4 regions of the Pseudomonas guariconensis genome follow, and region 1 is predicted to be linked to each of the others. Evidence: predicted binding sites of a transcription regulator. Region 1 holds the regulator's gene; each other region holds the start of a gene.
The links. Region 1 encodes FliA, which starts transcription of late flagellar genes. Its sites were predicted from a motif close to CTAAAGTTTNNNNNNNNNNNGCCGNTAA; they were not measured.
Positions count from the first base shown of each region.

Region 2: the regulator FliA is predicted to act here: its motif matches at 2,908-2,935, upstream of AB1N67_RS03375 (methyl-accepting chemotaxis protein).
Region 3: the regulator FliA is predicted to act here: its motif matches at 1,592-1,619, upstream of AB1N67_RS22955 (methyl-accepting chemotaxis protein).
Region 4: the regulator FliA is predicted to act here: its motif matches at 2,035-2,062, upstream of AB1N67_RS03995 (methyl-accepting chemotaxis protein).

Region 1 covers NZ_CP162012.1:1,612,544-1,616,658, forward strand. Annotated here, with positions in the region: gene flhF (flagellar biosynthesis protein FlhF) at 1-521, shown strand, start outside; gene fleN (flagellar synthesis regulator FleN) at 610-1,443, shown strand; gene fliA (RNA polymerase sigma factor FliA) at 1,440-2,180, shown strand; gene AB1N67_RS07335 (chemotaxis response regulator CheY) at 2,285-2,659, shown strand; gene AB1N67_RS07340 (protein phosphatase CheZ) at 2,678-3,466, shown strand; gene AB1N67_RS07345 (chemotaxis protein CheA) at 3,479-4,115, shown strand, end outside.
Region 2 covers NZ_CP162012.1:751,441-755,555, forward strand. Annotated here, with positions in the region: gene ggt (gamma-glutamyltransferase) at 1-745, shown strand, start outside; gene AB1N67_RS03375 (methyl-accepting chemotaxis protein) at 890-2,818, opposite strand; gene AB1N67_RS03380 (neutral zinc metallopeptidase) at 3,107-3,991, opposite strand.
Region 3 covers NZ_CP162012.1:4,938,332-4,942,446, forward strand. Annotated here, with positions in the region: gene AB1N67_RS22940 (methyl-accepting chemotaxis protein) at 1-610, opposite strand, end outside; gene AB1N67_RS22945 (cell division protein ZapA) at 884-1,186, opposite strand; gene AB1N67_RS22950 (hypothetical protein) at 1,183-1,413, opposite strand; gene AB1N67_RS22955 (methyl-accepting chemotaxis protein) at 1,683-3,308, shown strand; gene gbcB (glycine-betaine demethylase subunit GbcB) at 3,413-4,115, opposite strand, start outside.
Region 4 covers NZ_CP162012.1:881,835-885,949, forward strand. Annotated here, with positions in the region: gene AB1N67_RS03995 (methyl-accepting chemotaxis protein) at 1-2,000, opposite strand, end outside; gene AB1N67_RS04000 (M48 family metallopeptidase) at 2,149-2,964, shown strand; gene AB1N67_RS04005 (TMEM165/GDT1 family protein) at 3,043-3,627, opposite strand; yybP-ykoY riboswitch at 3,719-3,838, opposite strand; gene AB1N67_RS04010 (class I SAM-dependent methyltransferase) at 3,878-4,115, opposite strand, start outside.

The sequences.
Region 1 (4,115 bases):
AGCTCAAGACATTGGGGCGCATCCTCAATGTGCCGGTGACCTATGTCGACCCGGGCCAGTCCTTGGCCCAGGCGCTCGATCCGCTGTTGCGCAAGCGCGTGGTGCTGATCGACACCGCAGGCCTGCAGGCCAGCGACCCGGCCCTGCGGCTGCAACTGGAGAGCCTGGCCGGACGCGGCATCGCCGCCAAGAACTACCTGGTCCTGGCCACCACCAGCCAGAAGCAGGTGCTGACCGCCGCCTACCACAGCTACAAGCGCTGTGGCCTGGCCGGCTGCATCCTGACCAAGCTTGATGAAACGGCCAGCCTCGGCGAAGTGCTGAGCCTTGCCATCAGTCACGAATTGCCCGTGGCCTATCTGACCGATGGACCGCGCATTCCTGACGACCTGCAACTGCCGCGCAAACATCAGTTAGTCAGCCGTGCGGTCAGTGTGCAGATGCAGGACGAGCCCAGCGAAGAGGCGATGGCCGACATGTTCGCTGATCTCTACCACAACCCAGGCAAGCGTGCGGGTTGACGAATGGACAGCGCAAAGTACCTGCATCCTGAGCGTCGTGTTCAGCTCCTGATGTGGCCTGGGCCCCGAGACAAGGTAAAGAACAAACATGGGTAGCATGCATCCCGTACAGGTGATCGCCGTGACCGGCGGTAAAGGTGGCGTGGGCAAGACCAACGTTTCAGTGAACCTGTCCCTGGCGCTGGCCGAGCTCGGCCGCCGGGTCATGTTGCTGGATGCCGACCTGGGCCTGGCCAACGTCGACGTCCTGCTGGGGCTGTCGCCCAAGCGCACCCTGGCCGATGTCATCGAAGGGCGCTGCGAGCTGCGCGATGTGCTGTTGCAGGGGCCAGGCGGTGTGCGCATCGTGCCGGCCGCCTCCGGCACCCAGAACATGGTGCACCTGGCGCCAGCCCAGCATGCCGGGCTGATCCAGGCGTTCAGCGAGATCGGCGACAACCTCGATGTGCTGGTGATCGATACCGCCGCGGGAATCGGGGACTCGGTGGTGAGCTTCGTGCGCGCCGCGCAGGAGGTGCTGTTGGTGGTCTGCGACGAGCCGACCTCGATCACCGATGCCTACGCCTTGATCAAGCTGCTCAACCGCGATTACGGCATGAACCGCTTCCGGGTCCTGGCCAACATGGCGCAGAGCCCGCAGGAAGGGCGCAACCTGTTTGCCAAGTTGACCAAGGTCACGGATCGCTTCTTGGACGTCGCCTTACAATACGTCGGTGCCGTGCCTTACGACGAATGTGTACGCAAGGCGGTGCAGAAGCAGCGGGCGGTCTATGAGGCCTTCCCTCGATCCAAGTGTGCGCTGGCCTTCAAGGCCATCGCGCAGAAGGTCGACAGCTGGCCGCTGCCTGCCAACCCGCGCGGGCACCTGGAGTTTTTCGTCGAGCGTCTGGTGCAGCCTACCAGCGCAGGACCGGTACTATGAATGCGAGCGGTTTCAAGATGTACAGCCGGGCGGCGCGTGATGCCCACTACGAACTGGTCGAACGTTATGCCCCTCTGGTCAAGCGCATTGCCTATCACTTGCTGGCGCGCCTGCCGGCCAACGTACAGGTCGAGGACCTGATCCAGGCGGGCATGATCGGCTTGCTGGAAGTGGCCAACAAATACGATGCCAGCAAGGGCGCGAGCTTCGAAACCTACGCCGGCATCCGCATTCGTGGGGCCATGCTCGATGAGGTACGCAAGGGGGATTGGGCGCCGCGTTCGGTACACCGCAACACCCGCATGGTCAGCGACGCGATACGCGCCGTGGAGGCCAGAACCGGTCGCGACGCTAAAGATCATGAAGTTGCTGCCGAACTCCAATTGAGTCTCGATGATTATTACGGGATTCTGAACGACACCCTGGGCAGTCGCCTGTTCAGCTTCGACGACCTCCTGCAGGACGGCGAGCACGAAGGGCTGCACGAGGATGGCGCCAGTGGCCAGCTGGAACCTTCGCGGGACCTGGAAGACGAGCGCTTCCAGGCCGCGCTGACCGAAGCCATCGCCAACCTGCCGGAGCGTGAGCGTCTGGTGCTGGCGCTGTACTACGACGAAGAGCTGAACCTCAAGGAAATCGGTGAGGTGCTTGGGGTCAGCGAGTCGCGTGTCAGCCAGTTGCACAGCCAGTGCGCCGCGCGCCTGCGCAGCCGTCTCGGGGAATGGCGGGCACGTTGAGCCAGGGTTCGCCACCGTCGTTGGATGTTGTACCGAATTGATTGAATGCGCGTCCGGGGGCCGGGCGCGTTTAAGACTGCTTGGAGGTCTAATTGAACAAAGACATGAAAATCCTCATCGTTGACGACTTTTCGACGATGCGGCGGATCATCAAGAACCTGTTGCGTGACCTGGGCTTCACCAACACCGAGGAGGCCGACGACGGCACCACGGCGTTGCCGATGCTGGAAAACGGCCACTATGACTTCCTCGTGACCGACTGGAACATGCCTGGCATGTCCGGCATCGACCTGCTGCGCAAGGTCCGTGCCCATGACCGCCTCAAGGGTATGCCGGTGTTGATGGTGACCGCTGAAGCCAAGCGCGACCAGATCATCGAAGCGGCCCAGGCCGGGGTCAACGGCTATGTGGTCAAGCCCTTCACCGCCCAGGTGCTCAAGGAGAAGATCGAAAAGATCTTCGAACGCGTCAACGGCTGAGTCACGTCAGGGGGCGCCATGGAGCAAATGAACACATCGTTGGGGGAGTTCGAGTCGACCCTGAAGAAACACGCCCAGGAACTGGTCGAGAGCCTCGAGCACGGCCGGTTCGGCGAGGCGGTGCAGCTGATCCACCAGCTGAACCAGACCCGCGACCGCGGCCTGTACCAGGAAGTCGGCAAGCTCACCCGCGAGCTGCACAGTGCGATCGTCAGCTTCCAGATCGACCCGCGCATGCCGCAGGCCGAGGAAGTGTCGCAGATCACCGACGCCACCGAGCGCTTGTCCTACGTGGTCAAGCTCACCGAAGGCGCGGCCAACCGCACCATGGACCTGGTGGAGGCGAGCACGCCGCTGCTCAACGACCTGCAGGCCGAGGCCCAGAATCTGAGCACCGACTGGCAGCGCTTCATGCGCCGTGAAGTCGCAGCGCCGGAGTTTCGTGATCTGGTCAAGCGCGTCGACAGTTTCCTGACGCAAAGCGCCGAGGGGAACCGCAAGGTCGCTGGCCATCTCAACGACATTCTCCTGGCCCAGGACTACCAAGACCTCACCGGCCAGGTGATCAAACGGGTGACCGCGCTGGTCACCGAAGTCGAAAGCAATCTGCTCAAGCTCGTGCTGATGGCCAGCCAGGTCGACCGTTTTGCCGGTATCGAACATGACCACCAGCAGCTGCGTGCTGAAAAAGATCAAGAAAAACATCCGACTCGGGGTGAAGGTCCGCAGATTCATGCCGATAAGCGTGAAGATGTCGTGTCCGGTCAGGACGACGTCGACGATTTGCTGTCCAGCCTGGGTTTTTAGGGAGCACGTTCAATGAGCTTCGGCGCCGATGAAGAAATCCTCCAGGATTTCCTGGTAGAGGCCGGCGAAATCCTCGAGCAACTGTCCGAGCAATTGGTCGAGCTGGAAAGCCGACCGGAAGATGCGGACCTGCTCAATGCGATCTTCCGCGGTTTTCACACTGTAAAAGGGGGCGCCGGCTTCCTTCAGCTCAATGAGCTGGTGGAGTGCTGCCATATCGCCGAGAACGTGTTCGACATCCTGCGCAAAGGTGAGCGCCGGGTCGATGCGGAATTGATGGATGTGGTGCTCGAGGCACTGGATACGGTCAACAGCATGTTTGGCCAGGTGCGCGAGCGCAGCGACATTACCCCGGCCACGCCGGAATTGCTGGCCGCACTGTCGCGTCTGGCCGAGCCGGCCGGTACCGAGGCCCCAGCGCCTGCGGCCCAGGCTCCAGCCGTCGCCGAAGCCGAGCCTGCGGTCGAGCCCGACATCACCGATAGCGAGTTCGAACAACTGCTCGACTCGCTCGATGCGGTGAAGGCCCAGGCCGAGGCTACCGAACAGCTGCAGGGTGAGGTCGCGGGAAGCGACAGCGACGAGATCACCGATGCCGAGTTCGAGTCGCTGCTCGATCAGTTGCACGGCAAAGGCCAGTTTTCTGCCC
Region 2 (4,115 bases), 860 kb from region 1:
TGTGTTCGCCGACCGTGCCGACTATCTGGGTGACCCGGCTTTCACAAAGGTGCCGGTCGACCAGTTGATCGCCAAGGACTACCTCGCCAAGCGCGCCGCCCAGGTCAACCCAAACGCCATCTCCGACACCGACAAGGTCAAGCCGGGCCTGGAGCCGCACCAGACCACGCACTTCTCCATCGTGGACAAGCAGGGCAATGCGGTGAGCAACACCTACACCCTGAACCTCGATTACGGCAGCGGCGTGGTGGTCAAGGGCGCGGGCTTCTTGCTCAACGACGAAATGGACGACTTCAGCGCCAAGCCGGGCGCAGCCAACGCCTTCGGCGTGGTAGGCGGCGATGCCAATGCCATCGAGCCGGGCAAACGCATGCTGTCGTCGATGAGTCCCAGCCTGGTGACCCGTGACGACAAGGTGGCGCTTGTGCTCGGCACACCCGGTGGTTCGCGGATCTTCACCTCGATCTTCCAGGTGATGAACAACCTGTACGACTACGACATGCCGCTTGAAAAAGCCGTGGCGGCGCAGCGCGTGCATCACCAACTGCTGCCCAAGGACACCATCTATTTCGACAGCTATGCGCCACTGACTGGCCAGGTGGCCGATGAGCTGAAGAAAATGGGTTATGTGCTGGAGGACCAAGGCTGGGAGATGGGCGACATCCAGGCGATCCGGGTGACCGGCGAGAAGCTCGAGACTGCCTCTGACCCGCGTGGGCGAGGGGTAGGGATGATCGTCAAGTAAGCCGATGGTGCGTCAGGTCATGCAAGATTGCCTGGCCTGACGCATTCGCGGGTAAACCCGCTCCCACAGGGTGCGCTGTTCTAACGACACCGCTGCCTCTGTGGAAGTGGGCTCACCCGCGAAGAGGGCTCTATGAATCTCAGGTCAGACGCGGAACTGGCTGACCAGTGTCTGCAGATGTCCGCCCAGGCGCGCCAGCTCGACACTCGAGGCGGCGGTCTCGTCACTCGCGGTAGCGGTCTGCTCCGACACATCACGCACATTCAGGATGCTGCGGCTGATTTCTTCGGCCACGGCACTCTGCTGCTCGGCGGCGGCGGCGATCTGTTGGTTCATCGACTGAATGTTCGACACCGTACGGGTGATGTTCTCAAGCGAAGCGCCAGCCTTGCGCGCCAGCTCAACGCTGCTGTCGGTCAGGCTGCGGCTGTCGTTCATCACATCAGCCACCTGCTGGGTGCCATTTTGCAGGCTTGCCACCAGCCCTTCGATTTCCTCGGTGGACTGCTGGGTACGCTGGGCCAGGCCGCGGACTTCATCGGCGACCACCGCAAAACCGCGGCCGGCTTCCCCGGCGCGTGCGGCTTCGATGGCGGCGTTCAGCGCCAGCAGGTTGGTCTGCTCGGCCACCGATTTGATCACGTCCATGACGCTGCCGATCTTCTGGCTTTCCTGCTGCAGCAGGCTCATGGCTTCGGTGGAACGGTGCACTTCCGAGGCCAGGCGTTCGATCTGGTTGATCGCCTCGCCTACCACGCGATCACCTGCGCGGGCTTCTTGATCGGCGCCAGTCGCGGCATGGGAGGCTTGCTCGGCGTTGCGTGCCACTTCCTGTACGGTGGCCGCCATTTCGTGCATGGCGGTGGCCACCTGGTCGGTCTCGACTTTCTGGCTGTTGGCGCCGGCGCTGGTCTGCTCGGTCACCGCCGACAGTTCCTCGGCAGCGCTGGCGATTTGGGTGACGCCATCGCGGATACCGGTGATCAACTCGCGCAGGGTCGTGCCCATGCGCGCGATGCCTTGCTGCAGCGCGCCGAGTTCATCGCGGCGAGTGACACGCAGGTTCTGGGTCAGATCGCCATTGGCGATTTTTTCCACCACGTCCAAGGTCTCGCGCAGGGGGCGGGTGATCTGGCGGGTGATGAGGAATGCTGCCAGCACGCCGACCAGCAGGGCCAGCAAGGTGGCGATGGTCTGCAGGCTGCGGGCCTGGGCGCTTTCGCTGTCGCGACGGTCCAGTTGGATCTGGTACAGCTGGTCGCTGCGTTTGACGATATCGGCGCCTTCTACGGTCATTTCCGCACGGGCCACGCCGACTTCGGCGTTGGCATCGCGGAACTGACGCAGTGCATCGCGGTAGCCGCTCATGGCCGACTCGAACGCCTGGATTCGGGCGGTCTCCCCAGGCAGGTGGCGCTTGAGGTTGTCGATCTCCACCAAGGTTTTTTCAACCTGACGGGTGACGGTCTGTTCGGCATCGCTGGTGAGGTCCGCGATATAGCTGCGCACGTCCAGGCGCAGCTGGACGAGCTGTTCCTTGGCCTGGCTGATGGCCAGGAACTGCTGCAGGGTGGCTGTGTCGCCGGAAGTGCGCGCCAACGCGTCGCGGCTGACGGCCTCGATGGCGGCGAGCGCCTCGCTGGCCTGGCGGGCGTTCTGGTTCAGGGCTTCTCGCGCGGCGAGGCCGGTTTTGTAGGCCTTGCGCATCTTCTCCAGCGAGACCCGGTACTTGGCGATGGTCTCGCCCTGCTCGCGCAGCAGCTTGAGGTTTTCTGGGCTTTTGAAGGTATTGACCAGATGCTGTTGCTGGGCACCGAAAGCATCGAGCTTGTCCAGCACGTTGGCGGCCGAGGTGTCGTCGCCGTTGGTCAGCATGTACTGCAGGCGCGCCACGCGCAGGTTGGTCAGGTCACTGTTGAGCTTGGTGATGTCGCTCATCCAGTTGCTGCGGTCGATCAGGCTGCCCAGGCTGGTCCAGCCGGTCAGGGCCAGAAGGCCGGTCAGAAGCAGGACCAGGCCGAAGCCCAATCCGAGTTTGAGGTTGACGCTGATATTGGCAAACCAGCCGTTCATGGCACGCTCTCCAGAAAATTGATTTCGCTCGCTTGATCTCCAATCGCTGGGCATTGTTGTTATCGGCGCCCGCTGATTCATGCCAGGGGTTATCGGCAAGATCGAGCGAAGCTGAAACGCTTTTTCAGCAGATTTGTAACCTACTGAAAACGTTTGCGTTTTGGAGATGGCAGGCGGCGACGTCGCAGCCTATCGAAGGCTTTGGCAGCTTCTACAGCGGTGAAGATGGCTGGAAGTTCGTGGGAAAGGGCGAAGCCTGAGAGGGGGGCCGCAGCGCGGCCCTGTCTGTCAGAGGCTGCGTGAGCCGAAGGTATCGCAGCGGTTCACGTCCCCGCTGGAGAAGCCGGTCTTGAACCAGCGCACCCGCTGCTGCGAGGTGCCATGGGTGAAGGAGTCTGGCACCACACGGCCCTGGCCCTGCTGCTGGAGGCGGTCGTCGCCGATGGCGTTGGCGGCATTCAGGGCTTCTTCCACATCGCCAGGTTCGAGCCAGTTCAGGCGCTTTTGCGCCTGGTAGGCCCAGACGCCTGCCAGGCAGTCGGCCTGCAATTCCTGGCGCACCAGCAGGCCGTTGTCGCCTTCCATGCGTTGGCCGTTGCGCCGCGCCGCGTCGACCTTGGCCGAGACGCCCAGCAAGGTCTGCACGTGATGGCCGATCTCGTGGGCGATCACATAAGCCTGGGCGAAGTCACCGGCGGCGGCAAAACGGGTTTCCATCTCGCGGAAGAAGGTCATGTCCAGATACACCCGCTGGTCTGCCGGACAGTAGAACGGCCCGACCGCCGAGGAGGCGAAACCACAGGCGGAATTCACCTGGCCACTGAACAGCACCAGTTTGGGATCGCGGTACTGCTTGCCGGCCTGGGCGAACAAGGCCTTCCAGGTATCCTCGGTGTCGCCCAGGATCGAGGCGACGAACTCGGCCTGCTCGTCGTTGGCCGGTGGCGCCTTGCCACCCGCGCCCGACGGCGCCTGTTGCTGCTGCTCCATCTGGCCGGCGAGTTGGCCGAGGATCTGCAGCGGGTCTTGCCCTGTGATCCAGCCGATGCCGACGATCAGCAGGATGGCGCCCAGCCCCAGCCCTTTGCCACCGCCAAAACGCATGCCGCCGCCACCGCCTTCACCTCGGGCATCGACCACATTGTCGCTGCGTCGGCCTTTTCGCCATTCCATGTAATGTTCTCCGGAGCCTGAAACATGAGCACAAAGATTAGTTCAGGGCTGTTTCGGGTGTCAGCCAATCTGTAGATGCATAACCATTTGGTTATGTAAGGTCACTTTGTTTTCAATGTTCATG
Region 3 (4,115 bases), 2.0 Mb from region 1:
CGCGCTCACCGAAACTAAAGTCATGGATCAGTTTCGACAACGCCGTCATGCGCAGACCCATACCCGCCACGCCCACCAGTTGTCCGTCTTTTTCGACCCGGTAATCGATGAACAGCGCCAACTCCCCGGTGGAGCCATCGATGTCGATATTGATCAGGCGTTCGGCGCCGCTGTCGATGTAGCCGTAGAACCATTTGTCCTTCGGATTATCACGGCTGAGGGTGCGATCCAGGCCTTTCTCGTTGTAGTAGTGGCCGGTCGCCGTGGAGGCGAACAACGTAGTGAAGGCCTGGTTGCGCTGTTTAGCAGCCTCCAGGTACTCGAGAAAACGGGGGGCTTGGGCGGGGTCTTCGCCGGCTGCGAGCCAATCACGCAGCAGCGTGTTGCCGGCAATGTCGGCCGCCGCCACCAGCGGCTTGCCGAGCATGCGCTCGATGTCGTTGCGGATCGCTTCGACGCTGGCCGGCAGTGCCGTATCCACCAGGTAACGTTCGGTCAGGCGGTTGACCGCCTCGGTATACACCCCTACCACCACCAGGATGCTCGCCAGCAGGGCTGCGCCCATGCTCGCAATCAACTGCCACTGGATACTCCGCCGCCAGATCCGCATGCCCCAACTCCCCAATCATTATTATTTTGGGTGATTGTATACACTTACGTATCCGGTTATTCCAGTGATCTAAAACAATGTCCACGACCCGTGGCGCGTCGTTTTTGCCGCAAGATCCGATGCTAAAGCGACTGGCGCGGTGGCGGGCGAACACGCTCGCACGCGCCCGGCTCACTTCGAATCCTGGGATGACGCCAGACGATGGCGCGGGTTTACCCGCGAATGCGATGCGAAACTCACCGATGCATTCGCGGCAAACCCGAGGTCAGGCAATTACTGTTCGGCGATGGTCCGAACGATAGCGTCCACCGTTGCGTCGATCTGCGCCTGGGTCCGCTCGAGGGTCTGCTGATGTTCCTTTTGCAACTCGACCTGCTTGGAACACAGATTCAGGGCTGCCAGCACCAGCAGCTTGTCACCGATCAGGGTGGGGTATTGACGCTTGGTTTCGGCCAAGGCGGTGTTGAGCATCCGCACGGCTTGCGCCAGGGTCTCTTCCTGGCCTTGGGGCGCCTTGATCGAATAGTCGTTGCCCAGAATGGACACGACATTGATCGGCTGCGCTTGCAGTCTCATGCGTTGACGACACCTGCGCTGGCGCGCTCTACCAGCGCCTGGATACGGGCCGCGGTGGCGCCGTGTTTCTCTTCCTGCTCCATCAGCGACAGCTGCAGGGTTTCATTCTCTTCCTTGGCCTGGGCCAGTTCCTGGCCGAGGGCGGTGTTCTGCTCGGTGAGTTGAGCGTTTTTCTGCATCAGGTCGTTGACCAGTTGCTCGAGTTGATTCAGGGAAGCTTCCAACATGGGGGTCTATCTCGGGTTGTTGCAAAGGGCGCACACGATAAAGAAAAGCGCGCGTCCTCGCCATTAAATATCGGGACACAAAGGCTTTAGCCTGGGCAGATTGACAGGCCTGGGCCGGGCTTGTTCCGACCTGGGTCAACCACCTGTCCGGAAACTCGATAGCAGGCTCACAATTTCATTCAAGCGCGGCCCGTTTCTACCGATAACCCGAGAAGGTCACATTCTGTCGCAGGGAACGCGCATTTTATTCCTTGCCCGGATTACAACCCATGTCCCTACGCAATATGAACATTGCCCCGCGTGCGCTGTTGGGCTTTGCCCTGATCGGCGCGCTGATGCTTGGCCTTGGCACCTTCTCCCTCATCCAGATGGGCAACATCCGCCAGGCTGGCCTGGCCATCGAAGCGGTGAGCGTGCCCAGCATCAAGACGCTCGATGAACTGGCCCTGCTCAACCTGCGCATGCGCACCCTCGCCTACCGCCTGGTGCTCAACCGCGACCCACAGTTCCAGCAAGACACCCAACGCCAGATGGACGAGCGCAACGCGCAGATCGACAAGATACGCGCTACCTACCGCACGCTGGTCGAAGGCCCTCAGGAACAAGCCGCCTTCGATCGCTACAACCAACTGCTGGGCCAGTACCGCCAGCTAGAAGCGCGCATGCGCAGCTTCAGCCAGGCCGATCGCGTGGAAGAGCTGCAAAATCTGATCAACCGCGAGCTGTTCGAAAATGCCGAGCAGATCAACCAAGCCATGGCGGACCTGGTGCGCATCAACACCGACCAGACCCGAGCCACCAATGCCAGAGCCGCCAGCCAATATGACACCGCCTTCACCCTGGTCATCGGCCTGCTGGTGGCCGCTACCGTGCTGACCCTGCTGTGCGCCTTCCTGTTGACCCGCAGCATCGTCAAGCCGATCGATGAAGCGCTCAAAGCCGCCGAACAGGTCGCCGACGGTGACTTGACCCAAGTGATCCGCGCCGAGGGCAACGACGAAGCCGCCCGCCTGCTGCGCGCCATGGCGCGGATGCAGGACAAGCTGCGCGACACCCTGCAATTGATCGCAGGCTCGGCTACCCAGCTGGCCTCGGCCGCCGAAGAGCTCAACTGCGTCACCGACGAAAGCGCTCGCGGCCTGCAGCAGCAGAACAACGAGATCGAACAAGCCGCCACCGCAGTCACCGAAATGACCAGCGCGGTGGAAGAAGTGGCGCGCAATGCCGTGAGCACCTCCGAAGCCTCCAGCGAGGCCAGCCGTTCGGCGGGCGATGGACGCGATCTGGTGCTGGAGACGGTGGGCGCCATCGAGCGCATGAGCAGCGATGTGCAAGCCACCGCGACACTGGTCACCCGTCTGGCATCCCAGTCCCGGGATATCGGCAAGGTCCTGGATGTGATCCGTGGCCTGGCCGATCAGACCAACCTGCTGGCACTCAATGCCGCGATCGAAGCCGCCCGTGCCGGCGAGGCTGGCCGCGGCTTTGCCGTGGTGGCTGACGAGGTACGGGCCCTGGCCCACCGCACCCAGCAGTCGACCAGCGAGATCGAACGGATGATCGCCAGCATCCAGGGCGGGACCGAAGAAGCGGTCACGTCGATGCGCACCAGCACCGAACGTGCCGAATCGACCCTTAACATCGCCCGTGGTGCCGGCCTGGCACTGGACAGCATCGCCAGCGCGGTGGCGCAGATCAACGAGCGCAACCTGGTGATCGCCAGCGCCGCCGAAGAGCAGGCCCAGGTGGCTCGGGAGGTGGACCGCAACCTGGTGAACATCAATGATCTGTCGGTGCAGAGCGCGACCGGGGCACATCAGACCAGCGTGGCCAGCGCCGACCTTTCCCGTCTGGCGGTGGACCTCAACGGCCTGGTGGCGCGTTTTCGCACTTGATGAATACATTCGCGGCGGTTCGACGCCTCGATAAACCCGCTCCCACAGGTTCTGCATCGACCTGCTGGAGCGGGTTGACCCGCAAAATGTAGTAGTGGGCTGGATCAGTAGTCGATCCGCACATCCCCTTGCGGGACACTGCAGCACGACAAGATGTAGCCTTCGGCTTCGTCTTCCTCGGTGATGCCGCCGTTGTGGTCCATGACCACTTCGCCGCCGAGCTTGAGTACCTTGCAGGTACCGCAGATGCCCATGCCGCAGGCCTTGGGGATCATCAGCCCGACCTTCGCCGCAGCCGCATGCACCGTCTCGCCCGGGGCGATACGGATGCTCTTGTCGCTGCCGACGAACTCCACCAGGTTGAGGTCGGCCGCGTCGAGTTCCTCGGCCGCCTCGGCCGCCTGCTCGGCATGTTCCACAGCATCGGCCTTGGCCTCCGCCGGGGTCGCGCCAAACGACTCTTCGTGGTAGTTGCGCATGTCGAAGCCCACCGCCTCGAGCATGCGCTTGACCGCGTTCATGTAAGGCGTCGGGCCGCAGCAGAAGACCACCCGCTCCATGTAGTCAGGCGCGATCAGCTCCATCAGGCGCTGATTCAGGTAGCCACGGTAGCCCGACCAGGGCTCGCCCAGACCGTGCTTCTCGCAAATGATGTGCAGACTGAAATTGGGGATCCGCGAGGCCATCTGGTCCAGTTCGCGGTGATAGATGATGTCCTTCGGCGAACGGGCGCTATGGACGAAGACCATGTCGACATTGCCATTGGTGTCGTAGAACCAACGGGCCATGGACATCACCGGGGTGATA
Region 4 (4,115 bases), 730 kb from region 1:
TCGGCCACGGCGCTCTGCTGCTCGGCCGCGCTGGCGATCTGGGTGTTCATGTCGTTGATCACCGACACGGCCTGAGTGATGCTCTCCAGCGCTTCGGCGGCACGGGTGGCCTGTTGCACGCTGTCGTCGGTCTTGCCCTGGCTGTCTTCCATGACCTTGACCACTTCGCGGGTGCCTTGCTGCAGCTGTTGGATCATCTGCTGGATTTCTTCGGTGGCCTGCTGGGTCTTCTGCGCCAGGTTGCGGACCTCGTCGGCGACCACGGCAAAGCCCCGGCCTTGCTCGCCCGCGCGGGCCGCTTCGATGGCGGCGTTGAGTGCCAGCAGGTTGGTCTGCTCGGCGATGGCGCGGATCGCCACGAGGATCGCGTTGATGTTCTCGCTGTCGCGGGCCAGGGTCTGGACCACCTCCACCGCACGGCCTATCTCAGTGGCCAGCACGCTGATCGAATGGGAGGTGTCGCGCACGATCTGCAAGCCCTGGTTGGCCGCCTGGTCGGCGTTGTTCGTGGCCTGGGCGGCGTGGGTCGCATTGCGCGCCACGTCCTGGGCAGTGGCAGTCATTTCCTGCACGGCAGTGGCCACCTGATCGATCTCGGCCATCTGCTTGTGCACGCCTTGGTTGGTGCGAATGGCGATATCGGCAGTGTGCTCCGAGGAGTCGCTGACTTTCTGCACCGAGCCAACCACCTGGGTGATCATCGCCTGCAACTTGGCCAGGAAGGTGTTGAAGCCCTTGGCGATCGCGCCCAGTTCGTCGGCACGGTCGCTGTGCAGGCGGCGGGTAAGGTCGCCTTCGCCCTGGGCGATGTCGTCGAGCATGGCCACCATCTGACGCAGGGGGCGGGCGATACCGTGGGCCAGCAGCCAGATCACCAACAAGCCGATGGCGGCGATACCCAGACCCATCAGGGTCATGCCGGTGATGTCGGTGCGCCGTTGTGCGGCGAGGTCTTTCTGCAGTTGGTTGACGTCGGCCATCACTGTGCTCAGCGGCAGTTCGAGCAGCAGCGTCCAGCGGGCGTCGGTGCTGGCGACGCGGAAGGGCAAGTAGAGTTCGATGCGGTCCTTGGTTTCGTCGAGCTCATAGTGGAGGTTTTCGCCAGTCAGGGACGTAAGCGTGCCCGACTCCTCGGCATCCAGCACATCACTGGCTTTTTCGCCGAACTTCGACGGGTCACGGGTATAGGCCACCAGGCGGCCGTTGCTCGAGACCAGGGCCAGTTCGCCGGCGCCGTCGTATAGCTGACGGTCGGCGTTGTTGAGCAAGTCCTGGATGAAGTCTACCGACAGGTCGGCACCGGCCATGCCCTGGAACTGGCCATCGATCATGATCGGTGCGACGAACGAGGCGAGCATGACGGTCTTGTCGCCCACCTTGTAAGGCGCCGGATCGATCACACAGGGCTTCTTCGACTCTTTCGGGCACAGGTAGTACTCACTGGCGCGTACGCCTGTGGCCAGCACGGTATGGTCGTTCACATCGATCAGCTTGTCCTGGCCGAGGCTGCCGTCACCATTACGGAACCACCACGGCAGGAAACGTCCCGTGGCGCTATCGACGCCAACCATGTTGCTGCCGACATAGCGGGCATCGTCATGGTCCAGGGCATTGGGCTCCCAACCCAGGTAGGCGCCGAGCACGGTCGGGTTGACCTCGACGGTGCGCTTGAGTTGGTTGACCAGGGATTGGCGGTCGACGCGCATCAGCGGTTGGCCGTCGGTGCCTTGCATGCCGATCATGGCATTGCTGGTGGCCAGGCTGCGGGCAATCAGCAGCGGCGCTTCCAGCCCGCGCTGGATCTCGCTGACTTGCGTACGGGCCAGGGCCCCCAGGCGTTGCTCGATCACGTTTTCAAACTGTTGACGGGTGCGTTCCTGCACCAGCGACTGAGTGCGTTCGCCGGAGTACACGGCGTACAGCACCAGGGCCGCGACAATGCTCAAAACGATGGCGCCCGCCAGGGCAGCCACGGAAAACTGAATCGACTTGAACTTCATGGGGCACCGCGTTCGAGAATGATTGTTTCCCGGGTTATCGGCGGGGCCTGGCGAAAGCATGAGGGGTGATGAGAAATCTTACCTGCGGCTCTGGCGAGGCCAGGCGACTCGGCCTAGGATACGCGGCATGTAAAAACGGAGTGCTTTCATGCGTAGTTCATTCGTTGCCAGCCTGATCGGCGCCAGTATCCTGCTGTCTGGTTGCCAGGCAGTGAATACCACCAGCGGTGGTGCCGTGGGCGTCGATCGCCAGCAGTACATGTTCAGCATGCTCTCGACCGACCAGGTCAACCAGATGTATGCCCAGTCGTATCAACAGACGCTCAGCGAGGCCTCGAGCAAGGGTGAGCTGGACAAGAGCAGCGCCAAGGCCAAGCGTATCCAGGCCATCGCCAGCCGCCTGATCGCCCAGGCGCCCAAGTTCCGGCCGGACGCCGCGCAGTGGAACTGGGAGGTCAACCTGATCGACAGCGACGAGCTCAACGCCAACTGTGGCCCGGGCGGAAAGATCATTTTTTATACCGGCCTGATGGACAAGCTGCAGCTCACCGACGCTGAGATTGCTGCTGTACTGGGTCATGAAATCGCCCATGCCCTGCGCGAGCATGGCCGCGAAGCCATGTCCAAGGCCTATGGGGTGGAAATGGCGCGCCAAGGCGCCGGTGCTCTGTTCGGCCTGGGTCAGGGCGGCATGGCCCTGGCGGACACCGTGGTGAACTACGCCATGACCCTGCCCAACAGCCGCGCCAACGAGAACGAGGCCGACCTGATCGGCCTGGAGTTGGCGGCGCGTGCCGGTTACGACCCGAATGCCGCGATCACCTTGTGGAACAAGATGAGCAAGGCCTCCGAAGGCGCGCCGCCTGAGTTCATGAGCACCCACCCGGCCTCAAGCAGCCGTATTGCCTCGCTGCAGGCGGCGATTCCGAAGGTGATGCCGCTCTACCAGGCTGCCAAGAAGTAAGCTGCAAGCTTCAGGCTTCAAGCTGTTAGGACGGCGTGACTCGCTTCTCTTGCAGCTTGCAGCTTGCAGCTTCAGTCTTTAGCCCACCCAGCCGCTGGCTTTCATGGCCGAGTACACGGCGACGATGGCCAGTACGAAGAATGCAGCCGCTGCCAGGCGTCGAATCAGTGTCAGTGGCAGCTTCTCGGCGGCGAAGTTGCCCGCCAGCACAACCGGCACGTTGGCAATCAGCATGCCCAGGGTGGTCCCGAGGATGACCATGATCAGGTGAGGATACTGGGCCGCCAGCATGACCGTGGCGACCTGGGTCTTGTCGCCGATTTCAGCCAGGAAAAATGCGATCAGCGTGGTGACGAAGGGGCCGAAGCGGCGTGCGGCGCTGTTTTCGTCATCGTCCATCTTGTCTGGAACCAATGTCCACAGGGCTGTTGCAGCGAAGCTCGCGGCGAGGATCCAGTGCAATACCGTCTCGCTGAAGAAACTGCTGACCCAGGCGCCCACGGCACCGGCGGCGGCATGGTTGGCGAGGGTGGCTGCGATGATGCCGGCGATGATCGGCCAAGGCTTGCGAAAACGCGCGGCGAGAATGAGGGCGAGCAATTGCGTCTTGTCGCCGATTTCAGCGAGGGCGACGATTGCGGTGGGGACGAGCAGGGATTCCAGCATCAGGTTTCCTACGGGGGCGGGTCGACACGGCTATGACACGTACGACCTCCCCGCCCCGGGTAAGGTGTGCGTGTCATAGGTCTTGTCAAACCCTGGATCTGTCTGCGCAGACCGCGGGTCGCACGCGCCATGGCCTGTGGGCCAAGTGTGTTGACGCGTGCCGGGCGAGCAGGGCGCTCGCGGGAGACTACTCCCCTAGGACGGTGCGGATTCTGCCTAGGTGAATGCGTTTCGGCAAGCCCTGTTTTCAGCCGCGTGTGGCCTGGTAGATACGAAAGCCGTCCGCCTCGGCGCAGACCCGGCAATTGCCCAGGGCGCCTTCGATCAGCGGTTGATAGCGCAGGAAGCTATTGGCGACCAGACGCATTTCCCCACCTTTTTGCAGATGAAGACCTGACTTTTTCAGCAGGTTCTCCGATGCCTGGTAGTTGGTATGCACACCGGTATGAAAGGGCGGGTTGCTCAGGATCACGTTCAGCCCGGTA